DNA from 3 places in the Pseudocitrobacter sp. 73 genome. Region 1 is predicted to be linked to each of the others. Evidence: predicted binding sites of a transcription regulator. Region 1 holds the regulator's gene; each other region holds the start of a gene.

Region 1 (9,921 bases):
GCGTACCTTTGACGGCAGCCGAGCAACAAGCGGCGAACGGTATTTTTGAGGACAGTGCGGTTAAAGATCGTGCGCTTTCTGACTGGGATGGCGTTTGGCAATCCGTTAACGACCTGCTGCTTAAAGGCGACCTTGATCCGGTATTTAAGCAAAAAGCGGAAAAGGAACCGGGTAAGACCGCCGAACAGATCAAGGCTTATTACCGCAAAGGGTATGCGACCAATGTCGGGACAATCGGTATTGAAAATGGCGTGATGGAATTTCATGTCGGCGATAAGATTAATTCGTGTCACTACCGTTATGCCGGGCATAAAATATTGACCTATACCTCAGGTAAAAAAGGTGTACGTTATCTCTTTGAGTGCCAGGATGCAGGCTCAGCCGCGCCAAAATTCGTACAGTTTAGCGATCACACCATTGCGCCGCGTAAATCCGCCCATTTCCACATTTTTATGGGCAACACATCACAGGAAGCGCTGTTGAAAGAGATGGATAACTGGCCGACCTACTATCCGTGGCAAATGACCACAGAGCAGGTCGTTGATGAAATGCTGCATCATTAATGAAAAAGCCGCACGGATGCGGCTTTTAAAGGATTAGCGCGAAGCTCGCTGCAATATCAGGTTTGAGGGCTGACGCTGTAAAAAGCGCATTCTCAGCATCATCATAATCGCCGCAGAGGTCAGTCCGATGATAAAGCCGAGCCAAAAACCGGCAGGCCCCATTCTCTCAACCACCAGATCGGTGAGCGCCAGCACGTAACCGCTTGGCAGGCCCAACACCCAATAGGCGATAAAGGTGATAAAGAAGATGGAACGCGTATCTTTATAGCCACGTAAAATACCGCTGCCGATCACCTGAATGGAGTCAGAAATCTGGTACAGCGCCGCCAGCAACATCAACTGTGCCGCGAGCGTGACCACTTCAGGATTATCGTTATACAGCAGGGCGATATGCTCGCGCAGCGACACGGTGAAAATGGCCGTCAGCACCGCCATGCAAACGCCGACACCCAGCCCGGTCCAGGCCGATGTTTGTGCATCGAGGGTTGAGCCCTGGCCCAAACGGAACCCCACGCGAATCGTGACCGCTGCCGCCAGCGACATCGGCAGAACGAACATCAACGAGCTGAAGTTCAGCGCAATCTGGTGGCCTGCGACATCGACAATACCCAACGGCGACACCAACAATGCCACCACGGCAAACAGCGTGACTTCGAAAAACAGCGCCAGCGCAATCGGCAACCCGAGTGAAGAGAGGCGTTTAAGAACGGTAACATCGGGTTTAACAAAACCGTTGTTATTGCGAATATCGCGCATAGAACCGGCATGCTTAACATAGTAGAGCATGCTGATAAACATCACCCAATAGACCGCCGCCGTGGCGACACCACAGCCCACACCGCCCAGTTCCGGCATGCCGAAATGACCGTAGATAAAGATATAGTTCACCGGAATGTTGACCAGTAAACCAATAAACCCCATCACCATGCCCGGTTTGGTTTTCGCCAGCCCTTCGCACTGGTTACGCGCGACCTGGAAGCACAGATAGCCCGGCGCCCCCCACAGCAGCGCGCGTAAATAGCCGACGGCTTTATCCGCCAGCGCCGGGTCGATATTATGCATCGAGCGGATGATATAGCCCGCGTTCCACAGAACAACCATAATTAACACGGACACCAGGCCTGCCAGCCAGAATCCCTGGCTAACCTGCGCTGCGATACGATCGCGCCGGCCTGAGCCATTGAGCTGAGCAATGACGGGCGTCAGCGCCAGCAGCAGACCATGACCAAATAAAATCGCCGGTAACCAGATGGAGGTTCCGATAGCCACGGCGGCCATATCGGTCGCGCTGTAACCACCCGCCATCACGGTATCCACAAACCCCATTGCCGTTTGGGCAACCTGCGCAAGAATAACGGGGATAGCCAGAGCCAATAACTGACGCGCTTCGCTAAAATACTTCTGCACGTTAACACCTATATTTTTTGTTATTTGAGAGACAGAAAAGCCGCCTGAACAGGCAGCAAGAAGATAATAAAGAGGATTGCCAGCTATTGTAGCGGGGATTTGCCATTAAGCCAGTCTAAAAATCGACGTCTTTACGCCGAGGCTGGCAACCTGTTTGGGCAACTGTTATTGTTCGTATCAGAAAATACGGTGTGGCCGTAAGCCCCGCCGGAGTAATTATCGACAGGAGTTAAGTGCATGTTTACTGGTATTGTGCAGGGCACGGCAAAAATCGTGTCCATCGATGAAAAACCCAATTTCCGTACGCACGTTGTAGAGCTGCCGGACTACATGCTTGATGGCCTGGAAACGGGCGCATCGGTAGCGCACAACGGCTGCTGTCTGACCGTGACCGAAATAAACGGTAATCAGATTAGCTTTGATCTGATGAAAGAGACGTTGCGTATCACTAATCTGGGTGATGTGAACGTCGGCGATGTGGTTAACGTAGAGCGCGCGGCGAAATTCAGCGACGAAATTGGCGGGCATTTGATGTCGGGCCATATTATGACTACTGCGGAAGTGGCGAAAATTGTCACCTCCGAAAACAACAAGCAGATCTGGTTTAAAATCCAGGATCCGTCACTGATGAAGTACATCCTGTATAAAGGCTTTATCGGTATTGATGGCATCAGCCTGACGGTCGGTGAAGTGACGCCAACGCGCTTCTGCGTGCATCTGATTCCGGAAACGCTGCAACGCACCACCCTTGGCGCGAAGCGTCTGGGCGATAAAATCAATATCGAGATTGACCCGCAGACGCAGGCCGTTGTTGATACGGTGGAACGCGTACTGGCAGCCAAAGAAGCCGCAGCCATCGCAGCCGCGCAGCCTGAAGCCTAAAAAAATCCCCCGGCGGATGCCGGGGGAGATTAACTAGCGTGCGACGCGTAAACCGTGTTCTACGCCCCGCGAGAACACCACCTGCCAGAGATGAATGTCGCGTGCGCGAAACGCCCCCGCGCAGGCATTCAGATAATACGAAAACATTCTTTTGAAACGTTCCGAATAGTTGTCAGCGATTTCCGGCCAGCTTTCCAGAAAACGGTCATGCCAGGCCATGAGCGTGGTGTCGTAATCCGCGCCAAAGTTGTGCCAGTCTTCCATCACAAAATGGGGCTCGCTGGCATCCGCAATGTGGCGCACGGAGGGGAGGCAGCCGTTCGGGAAGATGTATTTATTGATCCACGGATCAACATTCAGGTCTGTACGTTTTGAACCGATAGTGTGTAGCAGGAATAACCCGTCTGGTTTGAGATTTCTGTCCACCACTGAGAAATAAGTAGCGTAGTTTTTCGGCCCGACGTGCTCAAACATGCCGACAGAAACGATACGGTCAAACTTATCGTTCAGGTCGCGATAGTCCTGGAGCAGAATAGTCACGTCTAACCCTTCACAACGCTGTTGCGCCATTTTTTGCTGCTCAGTAGAAATGGTTACGCCCACCACACTCACGCCGTAATGCTCGGCCATAAACTGCGCCAGCCCGCCCCAGCCGCAGCCAATATCCAGCACGCGCATACCGGGCTCAAGTTTCAGTTTCTGGCAAATCAAATTGAGCTTCGCCTGCTGGGCCTCTTCGAGTGTCTGGGCATCCTTCCAGTAGCCACAGGAGTACTGCATAAAGGGATCCAGCATGCGGCTGAAGAGATCGTTGCCAAGATCGTAATGCTCTTTACCGACCATCCAGGCACGTTTTTTACTTTGCAGATTAAACAGACGGGCCGCTGCGATTCGCAGCGTATCTTTCAGGTGGCGGGGAAGTTGATTTTCCAGTCCCGCGCGCAGGACTTTCTGGAAGAAAATATCCAGACGCTCGCATTCCCACCAACCGTCCATATAGCTTTCGCCTAACCCCAGGGAACCTTCCTGCAATACACGTTTAAAAAACTGGGGGTTTTTAACCTGCAAGTCTGCGGGGCGGTTGCCGTTGATTTCGATGCCTGCCCGGCTTAACAGTTCATTGGTGATGCGGTACCAGTCATCATTCGGTACGCTTACTTCTTCTATACACGATGAGCTCATAGCTTCTCCATCCCGACCCGGTGATCAGAACCTTAAAACAGCGTAGACGCTTTTTAGAGTTTGTGAGAAATCTCACGGAACTTCCGTGAGCCTGCTATCCGACGTAGCACAGAGGAAGGGAGATTACCCTTGCCGAAAAGACCATCCATGGAGAACCGGGAGGCGTCCTGCTCCCGTTAACAAGTAATAACTATCGTAATTATGTGATACCGATCCAGTATAGGACGCAAAATCTACTGATTCAATTAAATTTCTTAGCAAACTAACTACGAGTCAATAACATTGATATTCATGATGTTAGGCGCGTGAAGTTTCTTCAGCTGAATTTTCCTCTGCGCCAGCCTGCATCTTGTAGCCTATACCGGCGAGAACGACGGTGGCGACCATCACGCTGGTGGTGGCCAGCAGCGGGGCGGCAATCAGTGAAGAAACCACCAGGCTTGCCAGGAAGCAAAGACCTAATTGCAGCGTATTCTGTAATGCTGCCGCACGGCCTGTTGCCTGAGGGAACGGTCGCAGCGCGCGTGCTACCACAATCGGGTAAATCGCGCCGTTAGCCATTGCCATCACGCAGAATGGAATCAGCAGCGCGGTGAGCGAGACATGCGCGGTGAGGCCGACGCCCCAGGTGGCAAATACGCTGACAGCGTAAATCAACAGCAGCCATGGCAGCAGTTTTGCACCATCCCACTTTTGCAGTGCCGCGCGACAGCCATAACCACCGACGAGAAACGCAATGGTTTGTGGAACATAGCTCAATCCAATCACGGTCGGGCTATATCCCATCGCATTCAGAATAAACGGCGAGCCCGTCAACCAGGCGAAGAAGCTTGCCGAGCAGGCCGCATACACCAGGACGTTACCGCGATAATCGCGACTGTGTAACAGCTTCATAAATGTCAGCTTATCGCCACTGACCGCGACCTTTTTGTGAGCGGGTTTCAGGCGCAACGCGGGGATCATCAAAATCAGCGTGATGGCAAAGAGCGTTGCAAAGATAGCCTGCCACTCGAAGTGGTGCAGGATCCAGCTTCCCAGCAGCGGTGCCAGCGCAGGAGAAAGCCCGACCAGCGGCATAATGGTCGCGAAAATACGGTTAGTTCGCTGTGCCGGATAATAATCGGTCACCATCGCCTGCCAGGTTACCGCGGCGGCACATACGCCGACAGCCTGCACGAATCGCAGAATAAGCAGGGTGGTGGCATCACGTACCCACAACATTCCCAGACAAGCAAGGGCAAAAATCGTCAGGCCAATCAGCAGAACTGGCTTGCGTCCATAGCGATCTGAGAGTGGGCCCCACAGCAGCTGTGCCACGGCGAACCCGGCGAGGAACAAACTCAGGCTCGCGCTCACGGCGGCCGCCGGTGTTTGCAGATCGCGTTGAATCGCGGCAAAGGCCGGAAGATACATATCGGTGGCCAAAAAGCCCAATACGCTCAGGCCGGCCAGCCAGACTAAAAATCCTTTCCCAGGTTGCATAAAAACGCCTTTTTTGTACAGATGAGGAGGCTGAGAGTGTAGAGAGTGAAATCTGGCTTGTGAAACGCTAATATTTGCGTCTTGGTTTCAAAAATTTTGTAGGCAGAATATGTGGTCTGAATATTCACTGGAAGTTGTGGATGCGGTTGCGCGTAACGGAAGCTTTAGCGGCGCGGCAAATGAGCTGCATCGTGTGCCTTCTGCTATCAGCTATACGGTGCGTCAACTTGAGGAGTGGCTGGCTGTTCCGCTCTTCGAACGCCGTCATCGGGATGTGGAATTAACCCCGGCAGGGGCATGGTTTTTGAAGGAGGGACGCTCTGTTATCAAAAAAATGCAGATCACCCGTCAGCAGTGTCAACAGATAGCCAATGGCTGGCGAGGACAGCTGGCGATTGCGGTAGACAATATCGTAAAACCAGAGCGCACCCGACAAATGATTGTCGATTTTTATCGCCACTTCAGTGATGTAGAGCTGCTGGTGTATCAGGAAGTATTTAATGGCGTGTGGGATGCGCTGGCGGATGGGCGAGTTGAGTTAGCGATTGGCGCGACGCGCGCGATACCGGTTGGTGGTCGCTATGCGTTTCGGGATATGGGCATGCTGAGCTGGCAGTGCGTGGTAGCCCGTTCCCATCCACTGGCGCAAATGACAGGGCCACTCAGTGATGATGTGTTGCGCAACTGGCCGTCGCTGGTGCGTGAAGATACGTCACGTTCGTTACCTAAACGTACCACATGGTTGCTGGATAATCAGAAAAGGGTCGTGGTGCCTGACTGGGAATCGTCAGAAACCTGCTTATCCGCAGGGTTATGCGTTGGCATGGTGCCAGAGCATTTTGCGCGACCGAAGGTAGATAAAGGCGAATGGGTTGCTCTGGAACTGGAAAACCCGTTTCCCGATGCGGCCTGTTGTCTGACCTGGCAGCAAAACGACAGTTCACCGGCGCTAAGCTGGTTATTAGCCTATTTGGGGGACAGTGAAACGTTGAACAGTGAATGGTTGCGAACGCCCGCAGCGAGCGTTCGCAAAGAGGCTTAACGACGATAGTCGCGGAACGGGCCGTCGGCCACGGAGCGGCGTTCAATCAGGCGTGGGTGCACCTCGATGGACTGCGACTCTTCGCGTTTACTGACAATTCGGTCCATCAGCATGTTGAAGGCGGTTTCCCCGAGGGAATCCTTCGGCTGGTGGATGGTGGTCAGTGCTGGCGTAAAGAAACGCGAGTTGCGCACGTTGTCGTAACCAATCAGCGAGATATCCTGCGGCACGCGCAGCCCCATTTCGTCTGCGGCGCATAATGCGCCCATTGCCATGACATCGCCACCGCAGAAGATAGCGGTAGGGCGCGGATTCTGGGACAGAATTTGCTGCATTGCACGATAACCGGATTCCGGTTCAAAATCACCCTGAACAATCCAGTTTTCCGGCACCTTAATCATCATCTCTTCCATGGCTTTCATAAAGCCAGCCAGACGACCCGCACCCGTATTGCGCTCAAGTGGGCCTGGGATAACGCCAATTTCGCGATGCCCACGCTCCACCAGATAACGGCCGGCCATATAGCCGCCTTCGAAGGCGTTATCGATAACCGAATCGGTAAAGTCGGCTTTCGCTTCACCCCAGTCCATAACCACCATCGGAATATGACGGTACTCTTCCAGCATCTGCAGCAGTGGTTCCGGATATTCGGAACACATTACCAGCAGACCATCGACGCGTTTCTGCGCCATCATGGAGAGGTATGCGCGCTGTTTCTCAAGATTGTTCCACGCGTTGCCGAGGATCAGGGTATAGCCTTTCTGGAAGCAGTTTTTCTCAACAGCTTCAATAATTTCTGCAAAGTAGGCAGCTTCACTGCTGGTCGCCAACAAACCAATGGATTTGGTGTGATTGACCTTCAGGCTGCGGGCCACGGCGCTGGGAGAGTAGTGCAATTCTTTGATTGCCGCCCACACCGCTTCACGCGTCTCTTCGGCGACAAAACGCGTCTTGTTAATCACATGTGATACAGTTGTAGTGGAAACGTTTGCGCGCTTCGCTACATCTTTAATAGTTGCCATTCCATCTCACTCCAGACCCGGGCCTGCCCCTGATCGATTCAATACGAAAACGTTTGCCTTCACTCACCCTGGCGCAATGTTATGAATTGCGGTTCGCCGGGAAAACGACACAGGACGACAGGAGGGGGTCAATGGCCGATACACTTTTTAATAAGCGTCGAATTTTGTCTTATCTTTGACAAAAGTGGAAGCGCAAAATCGGTTATTGCGTGAAATCCGGGAAGATTTTTGCGAATAAGTGTGCAAAAATGACATAGCTCACTTTTGGTGTGGGGATAATAAGGAGAAAAATTGATGAGTACTGAACTGAAGATGTCAATTACCACTACGGTTATTACGCTGGCGCTGATCGTTGCTGCCGCGCTGACCGCCGTCCTGCATTAACCCATCCTAAAGGGAGAGACGGCTCTCCCTCTCTGCGATTGTTATCATTTCAGCAAAAATATTTTGCTGATTTGTTCACTTCTGTTTTTTTGTGATTGATGTCATGCTTTTGCATTCTGTTGTCACGCCGCCCTGCGTTAGCGGCAAATCGGAGTCAAAGCATGAAAGTGAATTATCCCTTACTGGCGTTAGCCGTAGGCGCATTCGGGATCGGCACCACCGAATTTTCGCCGATGGGGCTATTACCCGTTATTGCCAAAGGGGTTGATGTCTCGATTCCTGCCGCAGGTATGTTGATCAGCGCCTACGCCGTAGGTGTCATGGTTGGCGCGCCGCTGATGACGCTGCTGCTCTCACATCGCGCACGCCGCAACGCCTTAATTTTCCTGATGGCGATTTTTACCCTGGGTAATGTCCTTTCTGCCATCGCCCCGGATTACACCACACTGATGCTGTCGCGCATTATAACCAGCCTCAACCATGGCGCGTTCTTTGGTCTGGGATCTGTTGTTGCCGCAAGCGTGGTGCCAAAACATAAGCAAGCCAGCGCGGTAGCGACCATGTTTATGGGGTTGACCATCGCCAATATCGGCGGCGTTCCGGCGGCTACGTGGCTTGGGGAGACCATCGGCTGGCGCATGTCGTTCCTGGCGACGGCTGGGCTTGGCGTCATTGCCATTATCGGCCTGTGGTTGTCGCTGCCGAAGGGCGGGGCGGGCGAGAAACCGGACGTGAAACGTGAACTGTCGGTGCTGGTACGTCCACAGGTACTGTCTGCGTTACTCACGACTGTACTGGGCGCCGGGGCGATGTTCACGCTCTATACCTATATTTCTCCGGTTTTGCACACCATCACGCATGCGACACCTGCCTTTATCACATTAATGCTGGTGCTGATTGGCGTGGGCTTCTCAATCGGCAACTATCTTGGCGGTAAATTTGCCGACCGTTCGGTCAGCGGCACGTTGAAAGGTTTTCTGCTGCTGTTGATGCTGATTATGCTGGCGATCCCGTTCCTGGCGCGTACAGAAATCGGCGCGGCATTCAGTATGGTGGTGTGGGGTGCGGCGACCTTTGCGGTAGTGCCACCGTTGCAAATGCGCGTGATGCGTGTTGCGCATGAAGCGCCGGGGCTCTCTTCGTCGGTAAACATTGGCGCGTTTAATCTTGGTAATGCATTGGGTGCCGTAGCCGGTGGGGCGGTGATTTCAGGTGGACTGGGGTATAGCTTTGTGCCGGTGATGGGGGCGATTGTGGCAGGGGTTGCGCTAATGCTCGTCTTCTTTAGCAGCCGTTCACAGGGTGAAGAGGCCGTGGTCAGTCAGTAACAAAAACGCAGAAGGGAAAACCCTTCTGCGTCATTTCTTTATGCCGCCAGATTCTCAGCAACAAACTTCCAGTTTACCAGCGCCCAGAAGTGCTCCAGATAGCTCACGCGCGCATTGCGGTAATCAATGTAGTAAGCATGCTCCCACACATCTACCGTCAGCAGCGGTTTGGTATCGGTCGTCAACGGCGTACCCGCGTTAGAGGTAGAGACAATCGCCAGGCTGCCGTCGGCTTTTTTCACAAGCCAGGTCCAGCCAGAACCGAAGTTCTTCGCGGCTGCATCGCTGAACTGCGCTTTAAACTCAGCAAAGCTACCGAAAGAACGGTTGATGGCGTCTGCCACATCACCGGTCGGTTCGCCACCGGCGTTCGGTGCCAGGCAGTGCCAGTAGAAGGTGTGGTTCCAGACCTGCGCTGCGTTGTTAAACACGCCACCTTCAGAGGTGCGAATGATCTCTTCCAGCGATTTGCCTTCAAACGCCGTCCCTTTAACCATATTGTTCAGGTTGGTGACGTAAGTCTGGTGATGTTTTCCATAATGATATTCGAGCGTCTCGGCAGAAATGTGCGGTGCCAGAGCGTCTTTGGCATACGGTAATGCAGGTAATTCGAACGACATTGCTACTCT
Region 2 (9,921 bases), on a different contig from region 1:
GAACATCAAACTGATGAGTAGTATGATTCGAATCATTCGACCATTGAATTGGTGTCGTTTTCGCATACTGGTAGCCTGGCTCACAAAGGGGTCCTTTAACAATACCCACAAACGGGGCGATGTCTACATTAAGGCATAGGGAATCATCGGGGTCAATCAATGACAATGTAAAAAAACGTCAAATGAATCATTAATTAATGTTATATAAGATAATAATGCTATTTACAAAATCCATTAATTAATCTGCCCCACCGCAAAAAATTGAAACTTTATGTTTTTAGGCGCGTTATTTGTTGATTTGTATCAAGCGCTCATGCCTGTTGACCTCTAGAATTCCCAGTCCGAACCGCAGGATAACTTACTTTGCGGGCCACTAAGCCAGGTTGGATGCCTGTCTGAATATACCCAGCAGGATTTGGGATATCCTTAGAGCATCTATGTATTTCTGTAAAACATATAAAAAATATCGTGACTACTGGTGGGCATTACCGCTTGTTTTGCCCTTGATTTTACTACCAATCATAAAGCTTGCTAATACATATGCATGGATTGATGGGGGCAAGGTATCTCTTTATTATCTGCCACTGCCATTTATGCTGTCTCTGATGCTTTTTTTTGGCTGGAAAGCGATACCGGGTATTGCTGCAAGCATTTGGCTCTACCTGAGCAAAGACCTCTGTTTTCTTGAGAGAGTTGGTATCGTCCTGCATTTTCTAATCCCGCTGGTTCTTGCCTGGGGTGGATATCATATTTTTATCCCGCGTCGCCAAATGGTTTCTCATGGTGATACGCGGCTGATTGCACATCGCCTGTTCTGGCAGATGTTCTTCCCGGCGACCGTATTCCAGCTGTTGTTTCAGTTTGCAATCTACGTGGGGCTCTATCCCAGCCGCAGTGATTTTCAGTGGGTATCGCCGCTGACATTACGCAGCCTGATTAACTATCAATCGCTGTTAGTGAGTTGTTTAACCGGCGTACCGTTCTGCTACATGCTGATTCGTCTGGCGCGTAACCCTTGCTACATTCGTGGCCTGATTTCGCAGATGCGCCTCGATTTCGATCCTAAAGTAAAGTGGATGGAAGTCGTCGCCTGGCTGATTGCTCTCTCATCGCTGCTTGTTCTCCTGCTGATGCCTTTGACCAATCAGAGCACTATTTTCAGCACCAACTACACGTTGTCGCTGCTGCTGCCCGTGACGCTGTGGGGAGCAATGCGTTTTGGCTATCGTTTTATCTCACCGTTGTGGACTCTATTGCTGATTGTGGCGATTCATTTCCATTATCACTATTTGCCTATTCATCCTGGTTATAGTTCTCAACTGGCGATCACCTCATCCAGTTATCTGGTGTTCTCCTTTATCATTGCTTACATCGCCGTGCTGTCGACGCGTGAGCGAACTATCCATGCCCGAGTACGGAGGATGGCATTCCTCGACCCGGTAGTGCATTTACCCAACCTCCGCGCCCTGAATCGGGCAATTGATGCTGCGCCCTGGTCGGTGGTCTGTTTCCTGCGAATGCCCGATCTGGAAGTGCTGGGCCGCCATTATGGCGTGATGCTCCGCATAAACTATAAACAGAAACTGGCAGAGTGGCTGAGCGAGGTACTGCGGCCCGGGGAAGATGTATACCAGCTTTCTGGGCACGATCTGGCAATGCGGTTGAATACTGAAGACTACCAGCAACATATCGCGCGGGTAGATGCCAGAGTGAAGCAATTTCGCTATATCTGGAACGGGATGCCGCTTCAGCCACAGGTCGGAATGAGCTACTGCTACATTCATTCGCCGGTTTCACACCTTTCCCTGCTGCTGGGAGAGCTGAGTACCATAGCCGATTTGTCACTGATTTCTCACCAGCCGGAAAACCTTCAGCGGCGCGGCGCTCTTCATTTGCAGCAGGAGTTAAAAGATAAAGTGGCGATGATGCTACGCGTGCAGCAAGCGCTGGAGAACGATCGTTTTTGTCTGATGGCACAACCAATCGTCAGCGTTCGTGGCGATGATTATCATGAAGTACTGCTGAGGATGATTGGTGATAACGGGGAACTGATCTCCCCCAATGATTTTCTGCCTGTCGCCCATGAATTCGGTATGGCATCGCGGATTGATCTTTGGGTTCTGGAACATACATTGCGTTTTATGGATAACAATCGGGAACATCATCCTGGAATGCGCTTGTCGGTTAATTTATCGCCGTCGACGGCCTGCGGGCTGGATTTTTCTCAGAAGGTGGCTGATTTACTGGCGAAATATAATATTGAAGCCTGGCAGTTGATTTTTGAAGTCACGGAAAGCCATTCGCTGAGCAACCCGGAGCAGGCTCGTCAGACGCTGGCAGTGCTTCAGGATATGGGATGCCGCGTGGCGATTGATGATTTTGGCACCGGTTACGCGAGCTATGCGCGACTGAAAAACGTCAGCGCCGATATCTTAAAAATAGATGGGAGCTTTATCCGCAATATCGCGACCAGCAGCCTCGACTACCAAATTGTCGCCTCCATTTGCCATCTGGCACGGATGAAAAACATGCGCGTGGTTGCGGAGTTTGTCGAAAATGAAGAGATTCGTGAAGCAGCGATATCGCTGGGGATTGATTACCTTCAGGGATATTGCATCGGCAAACCAGCTCCTCTGGAGGAGCTGGCCACGGAGCATTTACCGCTACTGCCGCAATCAGGCAGCGATTTCCGGTGAACTTTCTTCGGTAATTTTTAACAACCAACCGGAAACGCCTTCCCAGTATTCCTGCTCTTTTTCCAGATCGAGCAGGACCAGCGCATTCTGGCTAAACCAGCCGTGCGGGAAACAGAGCGTCCAGTGATGGGCCTCTGTTTTCAGCGTCAGCGTCGGCGGTTTAGTGGTGGCCTGACGCTGATTATTCAGCAGCACGCCAAGGCGCAGTAACTGAATCATCGGCAGGAACTGTTTTTTCTTGAACAGTGTAAAGCGCGGAAGATCATCCAGCTTAATGCCTTTACGATGATAGCGAACCAGCGTCGCCATAAGTAATTGCTGTTCCTGATTGAATCCCGGCAGGTCGCTATTTTGCAGAATATAAGCGGAGTGGCGATGCATACCGCTGTGATTTATATTCAGTCCGACTTCATGCAGCAACGATGCCCATTGTAGCAGAGCCGCCAGCTGTGGGTGTCCCAGCTTCGGATTCTGCGCCAGCCACTGTTCATACATATGCGTGGTGGTTTCCAGCACGCGCTGTGCCTGCTCGCGGTCAATGTTGTACTGGTTTGCCAGACTTTGCGCGGTACGGCTACGAACATCCTGATGACGGAAACGGCCTTCCATTTCATACAGTACGCCTTCGCGTAGCGCGCCATCGGACAAACGCAGCTCTTTAATCGCCAGTGAGTCAAACACGCCGCACAGAATCGCAAGCCCTGGAACAAACACGTTTTTGCGCTCTTCGGAAAGACCCGGTAGGCTTAGCGCCGAAAAGTTCTTACATTTCAGCACGCCTTCCACCAGCATCTCGAGGCGTTCGGGGGTAATGAAACCATCCTTTTCACCCATTTCGATCAGCACTTCATGGGCGGCTTTTATCGTGCCTGATGCGCCCAGCGCAACATTCCAGCCCTGAATACGATATTGCCAGGAGAGCGTCTCTAGCTTTTGTACCGCCGCCAGACGGGCGCGCTGGAAGCTTTCGCGGGTAATCACGCCGCCCGGGAAAAATTGCTGTGCGAAGCTGACGCATCCCATGCGACGGCTCTCAACCAGTTTAGGTTCGAAATCTTCGCCGATCACCAGTTCCGTCGAACCACCGCCGATATCCAGTACCAGTTTGCGGCCTTTTTCCGGTTGGGTGTGCTCTACGCCCATAAAAATCAGACGCGCTTCTTCATTACCCGAAATGATTTCAATCGGGTAGGGGATCACTTTTTCAGCTCGGGTTAAAAAATCCGTGGCGTTCGCGGCCTGGCGCAGTGAGTGTGTACCCACGATACAGACGCTGGAAGGGGAGAACCCTTGCAGACGTTCGGCAAACAGCGCCAGGCAGCTTAACCCACGCTCCATCGCTTCTTCGCTAAGCATGTTATTTTCATCCAGACCATCAGCCAGATGCACACGTTGCTTCAGGCGGCCGATTATCTGCATCGCGCCGTCAACTACACGGGCGATGACCATATGAAAACTGTTCGAACCAAGGTCTACCGCCGCAAATTCTTGCGGGCGAGGGGCTTTGCTTTTTATGGGCATAGGTTATTCAGGTTGTTCAAGGGATTTTATATAGTCGTAGATCGCCTGCTGGGCCCGCACCTTACGGCGGTTACCACGTGGAACATAGCGATTACTCAGCTCTTTATCGATGTAACGTGCTTTGACCGTGTCGCTGAACAGAATCTCGATAATATCGAGAATGCGCTGCTTCAGGCGCGGATCGAGCAGCGGCGTCGCCACTTCAATTCGGTAGTCAATGTTACGCGTCATCCAGTCGGCGGAAGAGAGATAAACCTGCTTGTCGCCGCCGTTTTCAAAAATATAGACCCGGTCATGTTCGAGGAAGCGGTCAACGATACTGATAACGCGAATATTATCGCTCAGCCCTTCCAGTTCCGGGATCAGCGAACACATGCCACGAATCAGCAGGTTAACCTGCACGCCCGAGCCTGATGCGGCATACAGTCTGTCGACCAGGCCTTTATCAACCAGATTGTTCAGTTTAAGCGTAATGCCTGCTTTCTGGCCGTTTTGCGCGTTGGCGATTTCCCGGTCAATCATCTCATAGAGCAGACGGCGGGAGTTTTGCGGTGACACCATCAGGTAATCGAAGGTGACCGGGCGATACGGGTTCTCAATAAAGTTGAACACCCGACGCACTTCATTGGTGATACGCGCATCGGCGGTCAGCAATGAATAGTCGGTATAAATGCGTGCGGTTTTCTCGTTAAAGTTCCCGGTACCGATATGGGCGTAACGCACCACATCCTCGCCTTCTTTACGCGAAATAAGGAACAGTTTGGCGTGAATTTTGAGTCCCGGTGCCGAGAAGATTACGTGAACCCCCGCTTCCGTCAGGCGCTTGGCCCAATGGATATTGGCCTCTTCATCAAAACGCGCCTGTAATTCCACCACTACCGTCACTTTCTTGCCGTTGTGCGCAGCGTGGATCATGGCGTCGATGATGCGGGAATCTTTGGCCACGCGGTAAATGTTGATTTTAATGGCCAGCACGCTCGGGTCGAATGACGCCTGACGCAGCAGTTCCAGCACGTGCTCAAACGTGTGATACGGATAATAGAGCAGCACATCGCGTTCGCGAATGGCATCAAAACCGTTGCGGAATTTGTCGAACCAGATATGGCGTAAACGCGGCATCGGTTTATTCACCAGATTGGCTTTGCCGACGTTCGGGAAGCCAATAAAGTCTTTAAAGTTGTGATAGCGCCCACCCGGAACGATGGAGTCGTAGCGGGAGATAGTGAGCTTTTTACGCAGCATTTCCACCATCGCGTCAGGCATATCGCGCTGATAGACAAAACGGACCGGCTCGGCGGTTAAACGTTGCTTCAGACTGGAAGACATCAGCTCCATCAGGCTCGATTCCATTTCGTGAACCAGATCGTATTCGGCATCACGAGTCATCTTCATCGAGTAGGCGTTCAGGGCATCGTAGTCAAAGAAGCCTTTGAAGATGTCATCCAGACAGTAACGCAGAATGTTATCCAGCAGGATCATTGGTTTGCGACGACGCGGCGTTTCCGGCGGCAGATTCACAAAACGGGGAACCTTATCAGACGGAATTTCCAGCAGCGCGTAGTTGGTGTCGTTGCCGCGAATAATCTCCACCGCCAGATAGGTGTAATCATCTTTCAGGAACTGCACCAGGTCCGTTTCCCGGTTCAGCAGAATCGGGGTAATGTGTTGACGCAACTGATGTTTAAAGTAATGACGCAGCCAGCTTTGCTGATTCACTGACAGCTGACGCTCGTTAATCAGGAAGATCTGATTACGCGCCATTTCCAGCAGCAGTTCGTTGTAGAGACCGTCAAATTCCTGATCGGCTTTCAGTACGCGGGATTGGATCTTGCCCAACAGATGACGAGAGTGGGCCGTGGTGCCCTGTTCTTCGCTGATGATAATGCGCCGCTTCAGTTCGGCGAAACGCACTTTGTAGAATTCATCCAGATTATTGGAGTAAATCCCCAGAAAACGCATGCGTTCAATCAGCGGATTGCTTTTATCCGCGGCTTCCTGGAGAACCCGCTCATTGAAGGATAACCAGCTTAGCTCTTTCTCGATATACAGTTTGTCCTGACCCATTACTACTTACACTCCGTTCCATCCACGCGTTATGGCCTGGCTATTATGGCGAGCATTCCAGTTGAATGTCCAACTGTGCCAGAAGAGTATGACACTTATTAAGCGGTGGCAGGGAAATTCATGCCCAAAATACTATTCGCCGGGCGGCTTTGGTGGGAGGATTGATTGTATTAAAATCACCGCAGCGGAAACTGCGGTGAATAAGATTACTCATCTTCAGACGCATAACCACTGACTGGCAGTTTTACGCCATCCAGCCAGGCGCTGTTATCACGCATGGCCAGCCGACCGTCAACAAACCAGCTCACCACCAGTGGGTAAATGGCATGTTCCTGAGCCTGCACGCGCGCGGTAATATCGCCTTCGTCGTCACCGTCAAACACGGGGACTTTCGCCTGTAAAATTACCGGCCCGCCGTCCAGTTCTTCGGTGACAAAGTGTACCGAGGTACCGTGTACAGCATCGCCGTTTTCCAGCACCTGTCGATGGGTATCGAGGCCGGGATATTTTGGCAGCAGGGAAGGGTGGATATTCAGCAAACGCCCCTGATAGTGGCTGACAAACTCGGCGCTCAGAATACGCATATAGCCTGCCAGCACCACGACATCGGGCGCATAAGCGTCGATTTCGTGCATCAGCTCGCGGTCAAACGCTTCACGGCTGGCGTACTGGCTGGCGGTTAACGCGTGCTGCGGGATACCGGCATCAAGGGCGCGCTGAAGGCCGTACGCGTCGGCCTTATTGCTGAATACCGCACGAATGGTGCCCTTTATTCTCTTCTGCGCACAGGCGTCGATAATGGCCTGTAAGTTGCTTCCGTTACCGGAAACGAGCACCACGATATTTTTCATTATTCGATGACCACACGCTGTTCGGAATCAGTGGCTTTGATATAGCCGATTTTCCACGCGTTTTCACCTTTTTCGTTCATCAGGGCGATGGCTTTATCCGCTTCATCGGCTGCCAGCGCAATCACCATACCCACGCCACAGTTAAAGGTGCGGTACATTTCATGGCGGCTGACATTGCCTGCGTCCTGCATCCAGTTAAAGATGGCCGGCCACTGCCAGGAGGACTCGTCAATCACCGCCTGGGTGTTGTCCGGCAGTACGCGTGGGATATTTTCCCAGAAACCGCCGCCGGTAAGGTGGGCGATGGCGTGAACGTCGACATTTTCGATCAGTTCAAGAATCGATTTCACGTAGATGCGGGTTGGCGCCAGCAGATGGTCGGCCAGAGACTTGCCTTCCAGCTGTGTGGTTTCCGGGTCGCAACCGCTGACTTCCACGATTTTACGCACCAGTGAATAGCCGTTTGAGTGCGGGCCGCTGGAGCCCAGCGCGATCAGCACGTCGCCGTCGGTGACTTTTGAGCCATCGATGATTTCTGATTTTTCTACCACCCCGACGCAGAAGCCTGCCACATCGTAATCTTCACCGTGGTACATGCCCGGCATTTCCGCCGTTTCGCCGCCCACCAGGGAGCAGCCAGACTGTAAACAGCCTTCCGCGATGCCGTTGATCACGCTGGCCGCGGTGTCGACGTCCAGTTTGCCGGTGGCGTAGTAGTCGAGGAAGAACAGGGGCTCAGCACCCTGAACCACAAGGTCGTTCACACACATGGCGACAAGGTCGATACCAATGGTGTCGTGACGTTTTAAATCCATTGCCAGACGCAGCTTGGTGCCAACGCCGTCAGTGCCAGAGACCAGCACCGGTTCACGATATTTTTGCGGCAGCGCGCACAATGCGCCGAATCCACCTAATCCACCCATCACTTCCGGGCGACGGGTTTTCTTCACCGTACCCTTGATTCGGTCAACCAGAGCGTTTCCTGCGTCAATATCAACACCGGCATCTTTATAGCTGAGAGAGGTTTTGTCGGTCACTGCTAAGTCTCCACGCGTTTGCGTTAGCAAGAAAAATCGGCGCAATTCTAACAGTCTAAGCAAACGTTTGCGAGCCCATTATGCATCCATTTTTCAGGGCGTGGATTTTTGCCGTTCGGCCTGAGAACGCGGTCAAGTTTGATACCGTTCACGAAAATGAAACCGGGTACATTTTTGTCCTTGCATCAGTTGCATTGAATGCACATGATGCCACTGAAACCGGTTTCTGTTTTGGCGAAAACGAGAAGTCAGCGTGTCGTTTTACCATTCTGGAGGGATGAGAACGATGAGCATTGCAGCATTTGATATTGGCGGCACCGCGCTAAAAATGGGCGTTGTGGACGCACAGGGCTCGATTGTAGAGAAAGGCAAAGCGACCATCCTCGACAGCGACGGCGACCAGATTTTGCAGGCTATGCTCGACTGGGTTGCTGCGCATCCTCAATGCACGGGCATTGCTATCAGTGCGCCGGGCTACGTTAATCCTCATACCGGGTTTATCGAAATGGGCGGCGCTATTCGTCGCTTCGATAATTTCCCCATGAAAGCGTGGCTGGAGGCGAAAACATCACGCCCCGTAACGGTTGAAAACGACGCCAACTGCGTGCTACTGGCGGAGCGCTGGCTAGGTAAAGCTAAGAAGATGAATGATTTTCTGGTGCTGACTATCGGCACCGGTATTGGCGGCGCGATTTTCTGCAATGGCAAACTGGTTCTCGGTAAGCGTTTTCGCGCCGGCGAGTTTGGTTACATGTTTACAGACAGACCGGGCTCGCGTCACGTAACGAATTACACCATGAATACAACCTGTACGCTGCGCGTGCTGCGTAAACGCTACGCGGACAGCCTCGGGCAACCGCTGGATGCCGTCACCGGCGAAGCGGTTTTTGATGCCTGTGAAGCAGGCGATCGCGCGGCGCTTCGTCTGGTCGATGACTTCCTGAATGGCATCGCTACCGGGCTCTATAACCTGGTCAATCTTTTCGATCCTGAAACCATTTTTATTGGCGGCGGCATTATCGAGCGCCCCGGATTCCTGGCGTTGCTGCGTGAGCATCTGCGCTGGTTCGGAATTGACGACTTCGTGTGTGCGGCAAGCCAGGGCAACGACGCCGGGCTGTTGGGCGCGGTTTACCATTTCAATCAACAGAACGCGACTGTTTAATGAGGGAAAGCTATGTCTGGATTTAAAGCGGGATTTCTGTGGGGCGGCGCGGTGGCTGCGCATCAGCTGGAAGGTGGCTGGCAGGAAGGCGGGAAGGGCATCAGCGTGGCTGATGTCATGACGGCGGGTGCGCACGGCGTGCCGCGTGAAATCACCGATGGCGTATTGCCCGGCCAAAATTACCCCAATCATGAAGCCATTGATTTCTATCATCGCTATAAAGACGATCTCAAACTGTTTGCCGAAATGGGCTACACGTGTTTTCGGACCTCTATCGCCTGGACGCGTATTTTTCCGAAAGGCGACGAACTGGAACCGAATGAAGCCGGATTGCAGTTCTATGACTCTCTGTTTGATGAGTGCCTGAAGCTCGGCATTGAGCCGGTGATCACCCTATCGCACTTCGAGATGCCGTATCATCTCGTCACCGAATATGGCGGCTGGCGTAACCGTAAACTCATCGACTTTTTCGTACGCTTTGCACAGGTCGTTTTCGCGCGCTATCAGCACAAAGTGAAGTACTGGATGACCTTTAACGAGATCAACAACCAGGCCAACTTCCATGAGGATTTTGCGCCGTTCACCAA
Region 3 (9,921 bases), on a different contig from region 1:
TCGCTGCATCTGGCGCCTATCGCTATCGCGGATATGGACCAGTCGCAGCTTTCTAACCGTATTGTGAACAGCTTTTACCGCCCGTGGTTTCTGCCGCCGGAGATGATCACTGCCGATGAAATGGACGCCGGGCTGGATGCCGGGCGCTATACCTTCGCGGTGAACATCCCGCCCAATTTTCAGCGTGATGTGCTGGCCGGGCGTCAGCCGGATATTCAGGTGAACGTCGATGCCACGCGCATGAGCCAGGCGTTTACCGGCAACAGCTACATCCAGAGCATTATCAACGGCGAGGTGAACAGTTTTGTCGCGCGCTACCGTGATAACAGCGAGCCGCTGGTGGCGCTGGAAACACGGATGCGTTTTAACCCGAACCTTGAGCCTGCGTGGTTCGGTGGGGTGATGGCGATTATCAACAACATCACTATGCTGGCGATTGTGCTGACGGGCTCGGCGCTGATCCGCGAGCGCGAGCACGGCACCGTAGAGCATTTGCTGGTGATGCCCATTACGCCGTTTGAAATCATGATGGCTAAGGTGTGGTCGATGGGACTGGTGGTGCTGGTGGTGTCCGGGCTGTCGCTGGTGCTGATGGTGCAGGGCGTGCTGGGCGTGCCGATTGAAGGTTCGATCCCGTTGTTTATGCTCGGCGTGGCGTTGAGTCTGTTTGCCACTACGTCTATCGGGATTTTTATGGGCACGGTCGCGCGCTCAATGCCACAGCTGGGGCTGCTGATGATTCTGGTGCTGTTGCCGCTACAGATGCTCTCCGGCGGCTCAACGCCGCGCGAGAGCATGCCGCAAATGGTGCAGGACATTATGTTGTCGATGCCGACGACCCATTTTGTCAGTCTGGCGCAGGCGATTCTTTATCGCGGGGCCGGGTTTGATATTGTCTGGCCGCAGTTTGTCACGCTGCTGGCGATTGGCGGGGTGTTTTTTATGATTGCCCTGCTGCGGTTCCGGAAAACGATTGGGACAATGGCGTAGCCTGGCGTAGCCTGGCGTAGCCTGGGGTTGCCGGATGGCGCTTTGCTTATCCGGCATTTCCCTGCACCGCGTTCCCTACCCCTCGCTAAACAACCGCAACAGCGTCTCAACCTGCTCATCCAGCGGGGCGAGATCCTGCTTCACGATCAAATGCAGCGGCGTGGCGCGCCGCGCGCCGTGATGCAACGGTAAAGGCTTCAACACACCCTGTTCCAGCAACCGCTGTATACGCTCTTCCGGTAACCAGCCGTAGCCCACCTGATACATCACCGCATCAATCGCTGCATCAATGGTCGAAAAGGTCCACGCATCGTTGCCCGGCTGGCGAGCGTTGTCATGATCGGCGATGCGCACCAGCGGCCAGTTACGCAGCATCTCATCGCTAAACGGTGCATCCTGATGAAACAGCGGGTGGTCGCGGTGGGCAACGGCAACAAAATCGATATTCATCAGCCATTCGCCGCGCCCGGTAATGTCCTGGCGTCGCGTCAGCACCATTACATCCGCTTCCGCCTGCATGGCGTCGCTGTCGGTGCTGTTCTCCAGCACTTCCGTCAGTCGTACCTGCGTTTGCGGGTAATGCTGCTGAAACTGGCGCAAAATCGCAAACAGCCGCTTGCGCGGGAAGATGCTGTCCACCACTAAATCCAGTCGCGTGCGCATGCCGTCGCGCAGCGTGGCGGCGCGGGTTTCGACCCGGGCGAAGGCTTTCAGTAGCGGTTTCACCTGACTGAGTAACAGTTCCCCGGCGGGTGTCAGTACCGCGCGGCGGCCTTCCGGCACCAGCAGCGCAACACCTAATCGTTCCTGCAATAGTGACAAGTTATAGCTAACCGATGACTGGCTACGGTTGGTCTCTTCTGCCGCTTTGGCAAAGCTGCCGAGCTCCACCACTTTTTCCAGTAGCGCCCATTGTTCCAGGGTGGTCTTGTGCATGATTGATTTAAAATTTAGATGAATTTAATTCAAACATAGCGTTATTCATTCAGTTTTTAAAGCAATAAGATAACTCCATCGAAAAGAGGAGAACGAATTATGAGCAGCTTTGATAAAAATGATTTGAGCGGTTTTATCGGTAAACATCTGGTTTATACCTACGATAACGGCTGGAACTACGAGATTTACGTCAAAAACGCCAACACCCTTGATTACCGCATTCACAGCGGTCTGGTGGGGAATCGTTGGGTGAAAGATCAGCAGGCGTACATCGTGCGTGTTGGGGAAAGTATCTACAAAATTTCATGGACTGAACCGACCGGTACTGACGTCAGCCTGATTGTGAACCTGGGCGACAAACTGTTCCACGGCACTATCTTCTTCCCACGCTGGATAATGAATAACCCGGAAAAAACCGTCTGCTTCCAGAACGATCACATTCCGCTGATGAATTCATATCGTGATGCAGGCCCGGCTTACCCAACCGAAGTGATTGATGAGTTCGCGACCATTACTTTTGTACGCGACTGCGGCCCGGACGATGACACGGTCATCGCCTGCGCCGCCAGTGAACTGCCAAAAGATTTCCCGGCAAACCTGCGCTAAACATTAGCCCGGCAGGCGGCTTTTGGGCCGCCCCGGGCCAAGCAGTATCGCCAGTTTGCTGCCGCCTTTCGTGGTTTCCATCCAGATTTTACAGACGCTGGTCAGCGGCACCGACAGCAACATGCCCACCGGCCCCAGCAGCCATCCCCATATCAGCAACGACAAGAACACCACCAGCGTCGACATCCCCAGACGATGCCCCATCACGCGTGGCTCCAGAATATTGCCCAGCACCATGTGCACCACCAGGAACAGCGCGCCGACCATCAAACATTCGTAATAGCCATTAAACAGCAGCGCCTGAATCATCGGCGGAATGGCGGATATCACCGAGCCAATGTTGGGAATGTAGTTCAGCAAAAACGCCAGCACGCCCCACATCAGCGCGAACTGCACGTCGAGCAGCAGCAAGCCAAGCCAGACAATCACGCCGGTCATGAGACTAATAAACGTTTTGAGCGCCAGATAATGTGAGACCCCTTTTAATGCGCGGTGAAGCCCGGCGATATGCACTTGCGGATTCACAAGGGCAAAACGCAGTTTATAGGGCACGTGGCGGGCTTCGAAAAGCATAAACACCACGGTCATAATCAGCAGCACAATGCTGGTCATCGCCCCGGATAGCTGGGTCATTAAGGTAGTCGCCAGGGTCATCACTTTATCGGAATCCATTCGCTGGAGTAATCTTTCCGGCGAAACGTGCAGATGCAGAAATGGCAGCATCTCCTGCAACTCGATAAATTTGCGGGTGAGCTCTTTGTTGTAGCTCGGCATCAGGGCAATGAAGTCATTGATCGATGAAGCGAGCACGGCCATCAGTGCCGTCAGGAAGAAGAGCATCACTATCATCACAATGGTGATGGCGAGCGCGCGGGAAAATCCCCGACGCATAAACCACCTTACCAGCGGGTTAAGCACAATGGCGAAAAAGAGCGCCAGCAGTAACTGGACGATAATATCGGCGGCGGCATGAATACCGGCCAGGATCACCACCAGGGCGGCGAGTTTGAGTAAAATATGCAGGCCCGCTTTATCAGGCTGTGGGGAGGTCATATCGAATTCCTTTTGATCGTTCGCACTTAAGTGTAGTGCGAAGCGGCAAGCGTATTATCTGAAAGTGCGCGGCGCAAAAGCGCGACTTCAATTTCAGCGCATGCAATAATGAAAACATCGTTTTAAAATTCGGATGTTTGTCATGCCAGACGCCGCAGATGGGGCGCAACTCAGCGGTTTTCGCCTCAATTTACGCATCGTTTCCGTCGTTATTTTCAACTTCGCCAGCTATCTCACCATCGGCCTGCCGCTCGCGGTGCTGCCGGGCTATGTCCATGATGTCATGGGGTTTAGCGCCTTCTGGGCGGGTCTGGTTATCAGCCTGCAATACTTCGCAACGCTGTTAAGTCGCCCGCATGCCGGGCGCTATGCCGACCAGCTCGGGCCGAAGAAAATCGTGGTGTTTGGTCTGTGCGGCTGTTTTCTCAGTGGCCTGAGTTATTTACTGGCGGCGATGGGCGGCGGCTGGCCGATGGTAAGTCTGGTGCTGTTGTGTCTGGGGCGCGTGATTCTGGGGATTGGACAAAGCTTTGCCGGAACGGGCTCTACGCTGTGGGGCGTCGGCGTGGTGGGCTCGCTGCATATCGGGCGGGTGATTTCCTGGAACGGCATCGTGACTTACGGCGCAATGGCGATGGGCGCGCCGCTCGGCGTGCTCTGTTATCAGTACGGTGGCCTGCATGGGCTGGCGTTGGTGATTATGGCGGTTGCCGCGCTGGCGGTGATTTGCGCGCTGCCGCGTGCGGAAGTGAAAGCGGCGAAGGGCAAAGTGATGTCGTTTCGCGCGGTGCTCGGTCGCGTCTGGCCCTACGGCATGGCGCTGGCACTGGCCTCGGCGGGCTTCGGCGTAATCGCCACCTTCATTACGTTGTTTTACGACGCCAAAGGCTGGGACGGCGCAGCGTTCGCACTCACGCTCTTTAGCTGCGCGTTCGTCGGCACGCGTCTGCTGTTCCCCAACGGGATCAACCGTCTGGGTGGGCTGAACGTGGCGATGATCTGTTTTTCGGTTGAGATTATCGGCCTGTTACTGGTGGGCATCGCCGACACGCCGCTGATGGCGAAAATCGGTACCTTCCTTGCGGGAGCAGGCTTCTCGCTGGTATTCCCGGCGCTGGGCGTAGTGGCAGTGAAGGCCGTGCCGCAGCAAAACCAGGGTTCCGCGCTGGCCACCTATACGGTGTTTATGGATTTATCTCTCGGGATTACCGGGCCGCTCGCCGGGCTGATGATGGCGTGGATGGGCGTATCGACGATTTACCTGGCTGCCGCCGGGCTGGTGGCAATTGCGCTGCTGCTGGGGTGGCGGCTAAAAAAAAGGCCTCCGGTTGAACAACCGAAGGCCGGGTCGTCATCAGACTAATTAGTTGATAACGATAGTATTGATGATGTTCTCAGCGGCAGTCTGCGCCTGCTGCTGATTATCTGCCGGCAGGGTAACCTGCATCGTCAGCAGCTTGCCATCAATTTTGCCGAGGATAACGGAAGAGTACGCGGTCTGGCCTTTAGCAGAGATGATGCTGTCCAGCTGTTGCAGCGTGTGGCCTTTCACCTCAATGGATTTATTGGTCACGACCTGCAACTGCGGGTCGCGGCTACGCTGCTGTTCTTCCAGACGTTTCGCCATTACGCCGAGGTCTTCATCGGTGTTGTCGCCCACGATAACGATCACGGCTTTCTGCCCGGTCGCATCGGAGTAGACGTGCATATTGTTGCTCTGGGTGCCCATTTTTCCGCTCTGGTCGGTCATGTCTGCGGGTAATGAGAAGCTCAGCTTGCCATCCAGCAGATTAATCGGCTGCCCGGAGGCGTTGCTCTCTGCCGCCGCACCCTGTGCCGGAGCTTTGGTATCGCTGTTGTCACAGGCTGCCAGCCCAACAACCAGCAGGCCAATACCAACGTATTTCACCAATTTGCGCATTGACTTCTTCCTTTCGATAAACGGCCATTAACGGCTCATTCACCCATCTTATCACAACTCGGAAAACGAACCTTTAACCTGGCTGCATTGCTGACAAATCAGATTTGTCTGCCAGCCGTTTCATCAGCATATTCAGCAGTAAGCCGTACATCGGCAGGAAGAAGATGATGCTGATCAGCACTTTAAAGCAGTAATCGACCAGGGCGATTTCCACCCAGTGCTGTGCCATAAACGGGTCGGTGCTGCGCCAGAAGGCGATGAAGAAGAAGGCCAGCGTGTCGCTGATGTTGCCAAACAGCGTCGAGGCCGTCGGCGCAAGCCACCAGTGACGGCTTTGGCGCAGGCGGTTAAAGACGTGAACGTCGAGGATCTGCCCCAGCGCGTAGGCCATAAAGCTGGCGGCGGCGATACGGGCGACAAACAGGTTGAAGTTCGCCAGCGCGCCAAAGCCCTGCCATTCACCCATATAGAAAAGTGATGAAACAGCATAGGAGACCATCAGCGCGGGGATCATCACCGCGAAGACAATGCGTCGAGCCAGCGGCGCGCCGAAGATGCGCACGGTGAGGTCAGTCGCGAGGAAAATAAACGGAAAGCTGAACGCGCCCCAGGTGGTGTGGAAGCCAAAAACAGAAACGGGCAACTGCACCAGATAGTTACTGGAAATAATAACCAGCAAATGGAATAGCGATAGCCAAACCAGCGCGTGCTTGCGCTGTACGGATGTAAAGGGAGTCATATTGTACCTTTTTATAGATTGGGGTGAGGGAACCCAATAAAACTGTTCGTATTCTTATCGTTACCTGCGCGATAAGGGAGCGAATGATACTGCTTCCGCACGGCATTGCAATGGTTGTTTTTCACGCAATCGTTAACCTGACTTGCGTCACAGAAATCACGGCGTAAACTAAGGCCGATTTTTCTACGGTGAGACCACAATGACCGATCTGTTCGCCAGCCCAAACCACACTTTAGATGCCCTTGGCCTTCGTTGCCCGGAGCCGGTAATGATGGTGCGCAAAACTGTGCGCACGATGCCCGTGGGCGAAACGCTGCTGATTATTGCCGACGACCCGGCAACCACCCGCGATATTCCCGGTTTCTGCACGTTCATGGAACATGAACTGATTGCTAAAGAGACCGACGCTCTGCCATATCGCTACCTGCTGCGTAAAAGCCATTAGTTTTTGTCAGGGCAGATTCTGTGATCTGCCCTGAAATATCGTTATCACATCGTTAAAATCGCGTTTCGGAATTGTTTCTTTTGTGAGTTATCTCACCGCCCACCTCGCACTTCCCGTCTAGCTTTTAAGCGGAAAACTAAAACAACGTTTTATCTCTTACCGCAAAATACCGCTGGAGCTGACCGATGAAGATGACTGTTAAGCCATTCGTGGCCGCTTTGTGCCTTTCAACCGCCACTCTCCTGTTTACCTCTTACGCCTCGGCGCAGGTGATAAAAGCTGCAGATGTTCACCCCGAAGGCTACCCGAACGTGGTGGCCGTGCAGCATATGGGGGAGAAACTCAAACAACAAACCGGTGACAAGCTGGAGATTAAAGTCTTTCCCGGCGGCGTGCTGGGCGATGAAAAGCAGATGATTGAGCAGGCGCAGATGGGGGCAATCGACATGATCCGCGTATCGATGGCCCCGGTCGCGGCGATTTTGCCCGATATCGAAGTCTTCACGCTGCCCTACGTTTTTCGCGATGAAGATCATATGCATAAAGTGATAGACGGCGACATCGGCAAGCAGATTGGCGACAAGCTCACCAACAATCCGAAATCGCGACTGGTTTTCCTCGGCTGGATGGACTCCGGCACGCGTAATCTCATCACCAAAGAACCGGTGCTCAAAGCGGACGATCTCAAGGGCATGAAGATCCGTGTGCAGGGCAGCCCGGTGGCGCTGGCGACACTCAAAGATATGGGCGCGAACTCGGTGGCGATGGGTGTGAGTGAGGTATACAGCGGCCTGCAAACGGGCGTGATTGACGGTGCGGAGAATAATCCACCAACGTTTATCGCCCATAACTACCTGCCTGTCGCTAAAAACTACACCCTGAGCGGCCACTTTATCACCCCGGAAATGCTGCTCTACTCGAAAGTGAAGTGGGACAAACTGAGCCCGGAGGATCAGCAAAAAATCATCACCCTGGCCCATGAAGCTCAGATGGAGCAGCGCGCGCTGTGGAAAGCGTACAACGAGCAGGCGCTGGCGAAGATGAAAGCGGGCGGCGTGCAGTTCCACGAAATCGACAAAACCTTCTTTGTTCAGGCCACGGAACCGGTGCGTAAAGCGTACGGCGAAAAGCATCAGGACCTGATGAAAGCCATTGCTGATGTCCAGTAGCGGAGGCCCTATGTCAGAGCGTTTTTCGCGAGCGATGGATCGGCTCTATATGCTGGCGATGTGGGTTGCCGGACTTTCACTGCTGCTGATGACGGTTGTCATTCCGGTGGGGATTTTCTCTCGTTATGTGCTCAACCGGGGCGAATCCTGGCCGGAGCCGATAGCCATTATCTGCATGGTGACGTTCACCTTTATCGGCGCGGCGGTGGGTTATCGCGCCGGGTCGCATATCGCGGTCAACATGCTCACCGACCGACTGCCCGCTACGCTGCAGAAAGCGGCGGCGCGGCTGGTGGACTTATTGATGCTGGTCGTGACCGCCATCATGTTCTGGTACAGCCTTTGGCTCTGTGTCGAGTTGTGGGAGCAGCCCGTTGCGGAATTCCCGGTAATGACTTCCGGCGAGAGCTATCTGCCGCTGCCTGTAGGTTCTGCGGTGCTGATTCTGTTTGTGATTGAGCGTCTGCTGTTCGGTTCGCAGGAACACCGCCCGGTGGTGCTCATCGGTAACCACGGTTAAGAGGTGAAAGATGGATGCGTTTATTTTGCTTTTCACCCTCGCCATTTTGTTGGCCGTGGGGATGCCCGTCGCGTTCGCGGTGGGCTTAAGCGCCGTTGCCGGCGCGCTGTGGATTGACCTGCCGCTGGAGGCGTTGATGATCCAGATAACCAGCGGGGTGAACAAGTTTACCCTGCTGGCGATCCCGTTCTTTATTCTGGCGGGAGCGATTATGGCTGAGGGGGGTATCGCCCGGCGGTTGGTCAATTTCGCCTATCTGTTCGTGGGCTTTATTCGCGGCGGGCTATCGCTGGTGAACATTGTCGCCTCGACCTTTTTCGGTGCGATTTCTGGTTCATCGGTGGCGGATACGGCGTCTATTGGCAGCGTGATGATCCCGGAGATGGAGAAAAAGGGCTATCCACGCGAATACGCGGCGGCGGTGACGGCAAGCGGTTCGGTGCAGGCGATTCTGATTCCACCCAGCCATAACTCGGTGATTTACTCGCTGGCGGCGGGCGGTACGGTCTCTATCGCGTCGTTGTTTATTGCGGGCGTGCTGCCGGGGCTGCTACTGGGATTGTGCCTGATGATTCTGTGCCTCGGTTTTGCCCACAAGCGTGGTTATCCAAAAGGCGAACGCATTCCGCTCAGGCAGGCGCTGAAGATTTTTGTCGATGCGCTGTGGGGGCTGATGACGGTGGTCATTATTCTCGGCGGCATTCTCTCGGGCATTTTCACCGCCACGGAATCGGCGGCGGTAGCCTGCCTGTGGGCATTCTTCGTGACCATGTTTATCTACCGTGATTACAAATGGAACGAGCTACCGAAGCTGATGTGCCGGACGGTGAAAACGGTCAGTATCGTAATGATTTTGATTGGTTTTGCCGCCGCATTTGGTGCGGTGATGACCTATATGCAGCTTCCGGTGCGCATTACCGGGTTCTTCACGTCGCTGTCAGATAACAAATACGTCATCCTGATGTATCTCAACATCATGCTGCTGCTGATTGGTACGCTGATGGACATGGCACCGATTATCCTGATCCTGACGCCGGTGCTGTTGCCGGTGACCAATGCGTTAGGCATCGACCCGGTGCATTTTGGCATGATCATGATGGTGAATCTGGGGATTGGTCTGATTACCCCGCCGGTGGGCTCGGTGCTGTTTGTCGCAAGCGCAGTGAGTAAGCAGAAGATCGAAAGTGTGGTGAAAGCGATGCTGCCGTTTTACGGCATGCTGTTGATGGTGCTGGCGCTGGTCACCTACGTTCCGGCGATATCGCTATGGTTGCCGAGAGTATTGGGGATGTGAGTTTGATGCGCGTTGTTGCCGGATGGCGCTTCGCTTATCCGGCCTACAAATGTATTGGCACGCCGCAATCTTACCGTAGGCCGGATAAGGCGCAGCCGCATCCGGCAAACTCCGCCACCGTATTCATTGACGCTCGCATGTTCTCGTAGGCCGGATAAGGCGCAGCCGCCATCCGGCAAACCCATCACCGAAGCTTCATCCGCAACAATCGCAGTGCGTTCAGCGTGACCAGTACCGTTGCCCCGGTA

What was found. Region 1 encodes PurR, which represses purine synthesis genes. Its sites were predicted from a motif close to CANGCAAACGTTTGCNTG; they were not measured.
Region 2: purM (phosphoribosylformylglycinamidine cyclo-ligase) is a predicted target of PurR. The motif match lies at 8,226-8,243, and genes of this name have one in related genera.
Region 3: tusA (sulfurtransferase TusA) is a predicted target of PurR. The motif match lies at 6,368-6,385, and genes of this name have one in related genera.

The regions. Positions count from the first base shown of each region.
Region 1 covers NZ_VTZO01000008.1:172,245-182,165, reverse strand. Annotated here, with positions in the region: gene zinT (metal-binding protein ZinT) at 1-563, shown strand, start outside; gene mdtK (MdtK family multidrug efflux MATE transporter) at 597-1,970, opposite strand; gene F0Q32_RS08095 (riboflavin synthase) at 2,208-2,852, shown strand; gene cfa (cyclopropane fatty acyl phospholipid synthase) at 2,886-4,034, opposite strand; gene punC (purine nucleoside transporter PunC) at 4,332-5,516, opposite strand; gene punR (DNA-binding transcriptional activator PunR) at 5,626-6,558, shown strand; gene purR (HTH-type transcriptional repressor PurR) at 6,555-7,580, opposite strand; gene F0Q32_RS08070 (YnhF family membrane protein) at 7,875-7,964, shown strand; gene F0Q32_RS08065 (MFS transporter) at 8,126-9,292, shown strand; gene sodB (superoxide dismutase [Fe]) at 9,331-9,912, opposite strand.
Region 2 covers NZ_VTZO01000004.1:2,711-12,631, forward strand. Annotated here, with positions in the region: gene F0Q32_RS26395 (YfgG family protein) at 1-84, opposite strand, end outside; gene F0Q32_RS02630 (EAL domain-containing protein) at 438-2,696, shown strand; gene ppx (exopolyphosphatase) at 2,676-4,217, opposite strand; gene ppk1 (polyphosphate kinase 1) at 4,221-6,281, opposite strand; gene purN (phosphoribosylglycinamide formyltransferase) at 6,488-7,132, opposite strand; gene purM (phosphoribosylformylglycinamidine cyclo-ligase) at 7,132-8,169, opposite strand; gene bglK (beta-glucoside kinase BglK) at 8,456-9,334, shown strand; gene F0Q32_RS02665 (6-phospho-beta-glucosidase) at 9,347-9,921, shown strand, end outside.
Region 3 covers NZ_VTZO01000016.1:49,617-59,537, forward strand. Annotated here, with positions in the region: gene F0Q32_RS17540 (ABC transporter permease) at 1-990, shown strand, start outside; gene F0Q32_RS17545 (LysR family transcriptional regulator) at 1,066-1,926, opposite strand; gene F0Q32_RS17550 (phenolic acid decarboxylase) at 2,023-2,532, shown strand; gene F0Q32_RS17555 (AI-2E family transporter) at 2,536-3,585, opposite strand; gene F0Q32_RS17560 (MFS transporter) at 3,728-4,948, shown strand; gene F0Q32_RS17565 (DcrB family lipoprotein) at 4,949-5,506, opposite strand; gene F0Q32_RS17570 (7-cyano-7-deazaguanine/7-aminomethyl-7-deazaguanine transporter) at 5,580-6,245, opposite strand; gene tusA (sulfurtransferase TusA) at 6,445-6,690, shown strand; gene F0Q32_RS17580 (TRAP transporter substrate-binding protein) at 6,876-7,859, shown strand; gene F0Q32_RS17585 (TRAP transporter small permease) at 7,870-8,379, shown strand; gene F0Q32_RS17590 (TRAP transporter large permease) at 8,390-9,673, shown strand; gene F0Q32_RS26200 (hypothetical protein) at 9,679-9,822, shown strand; gene zntA (Zn(II)/Cd(II)/Pb(II) translocating P-type ATPase ZntA) at 9,858-9,921, opposite strand, start outside.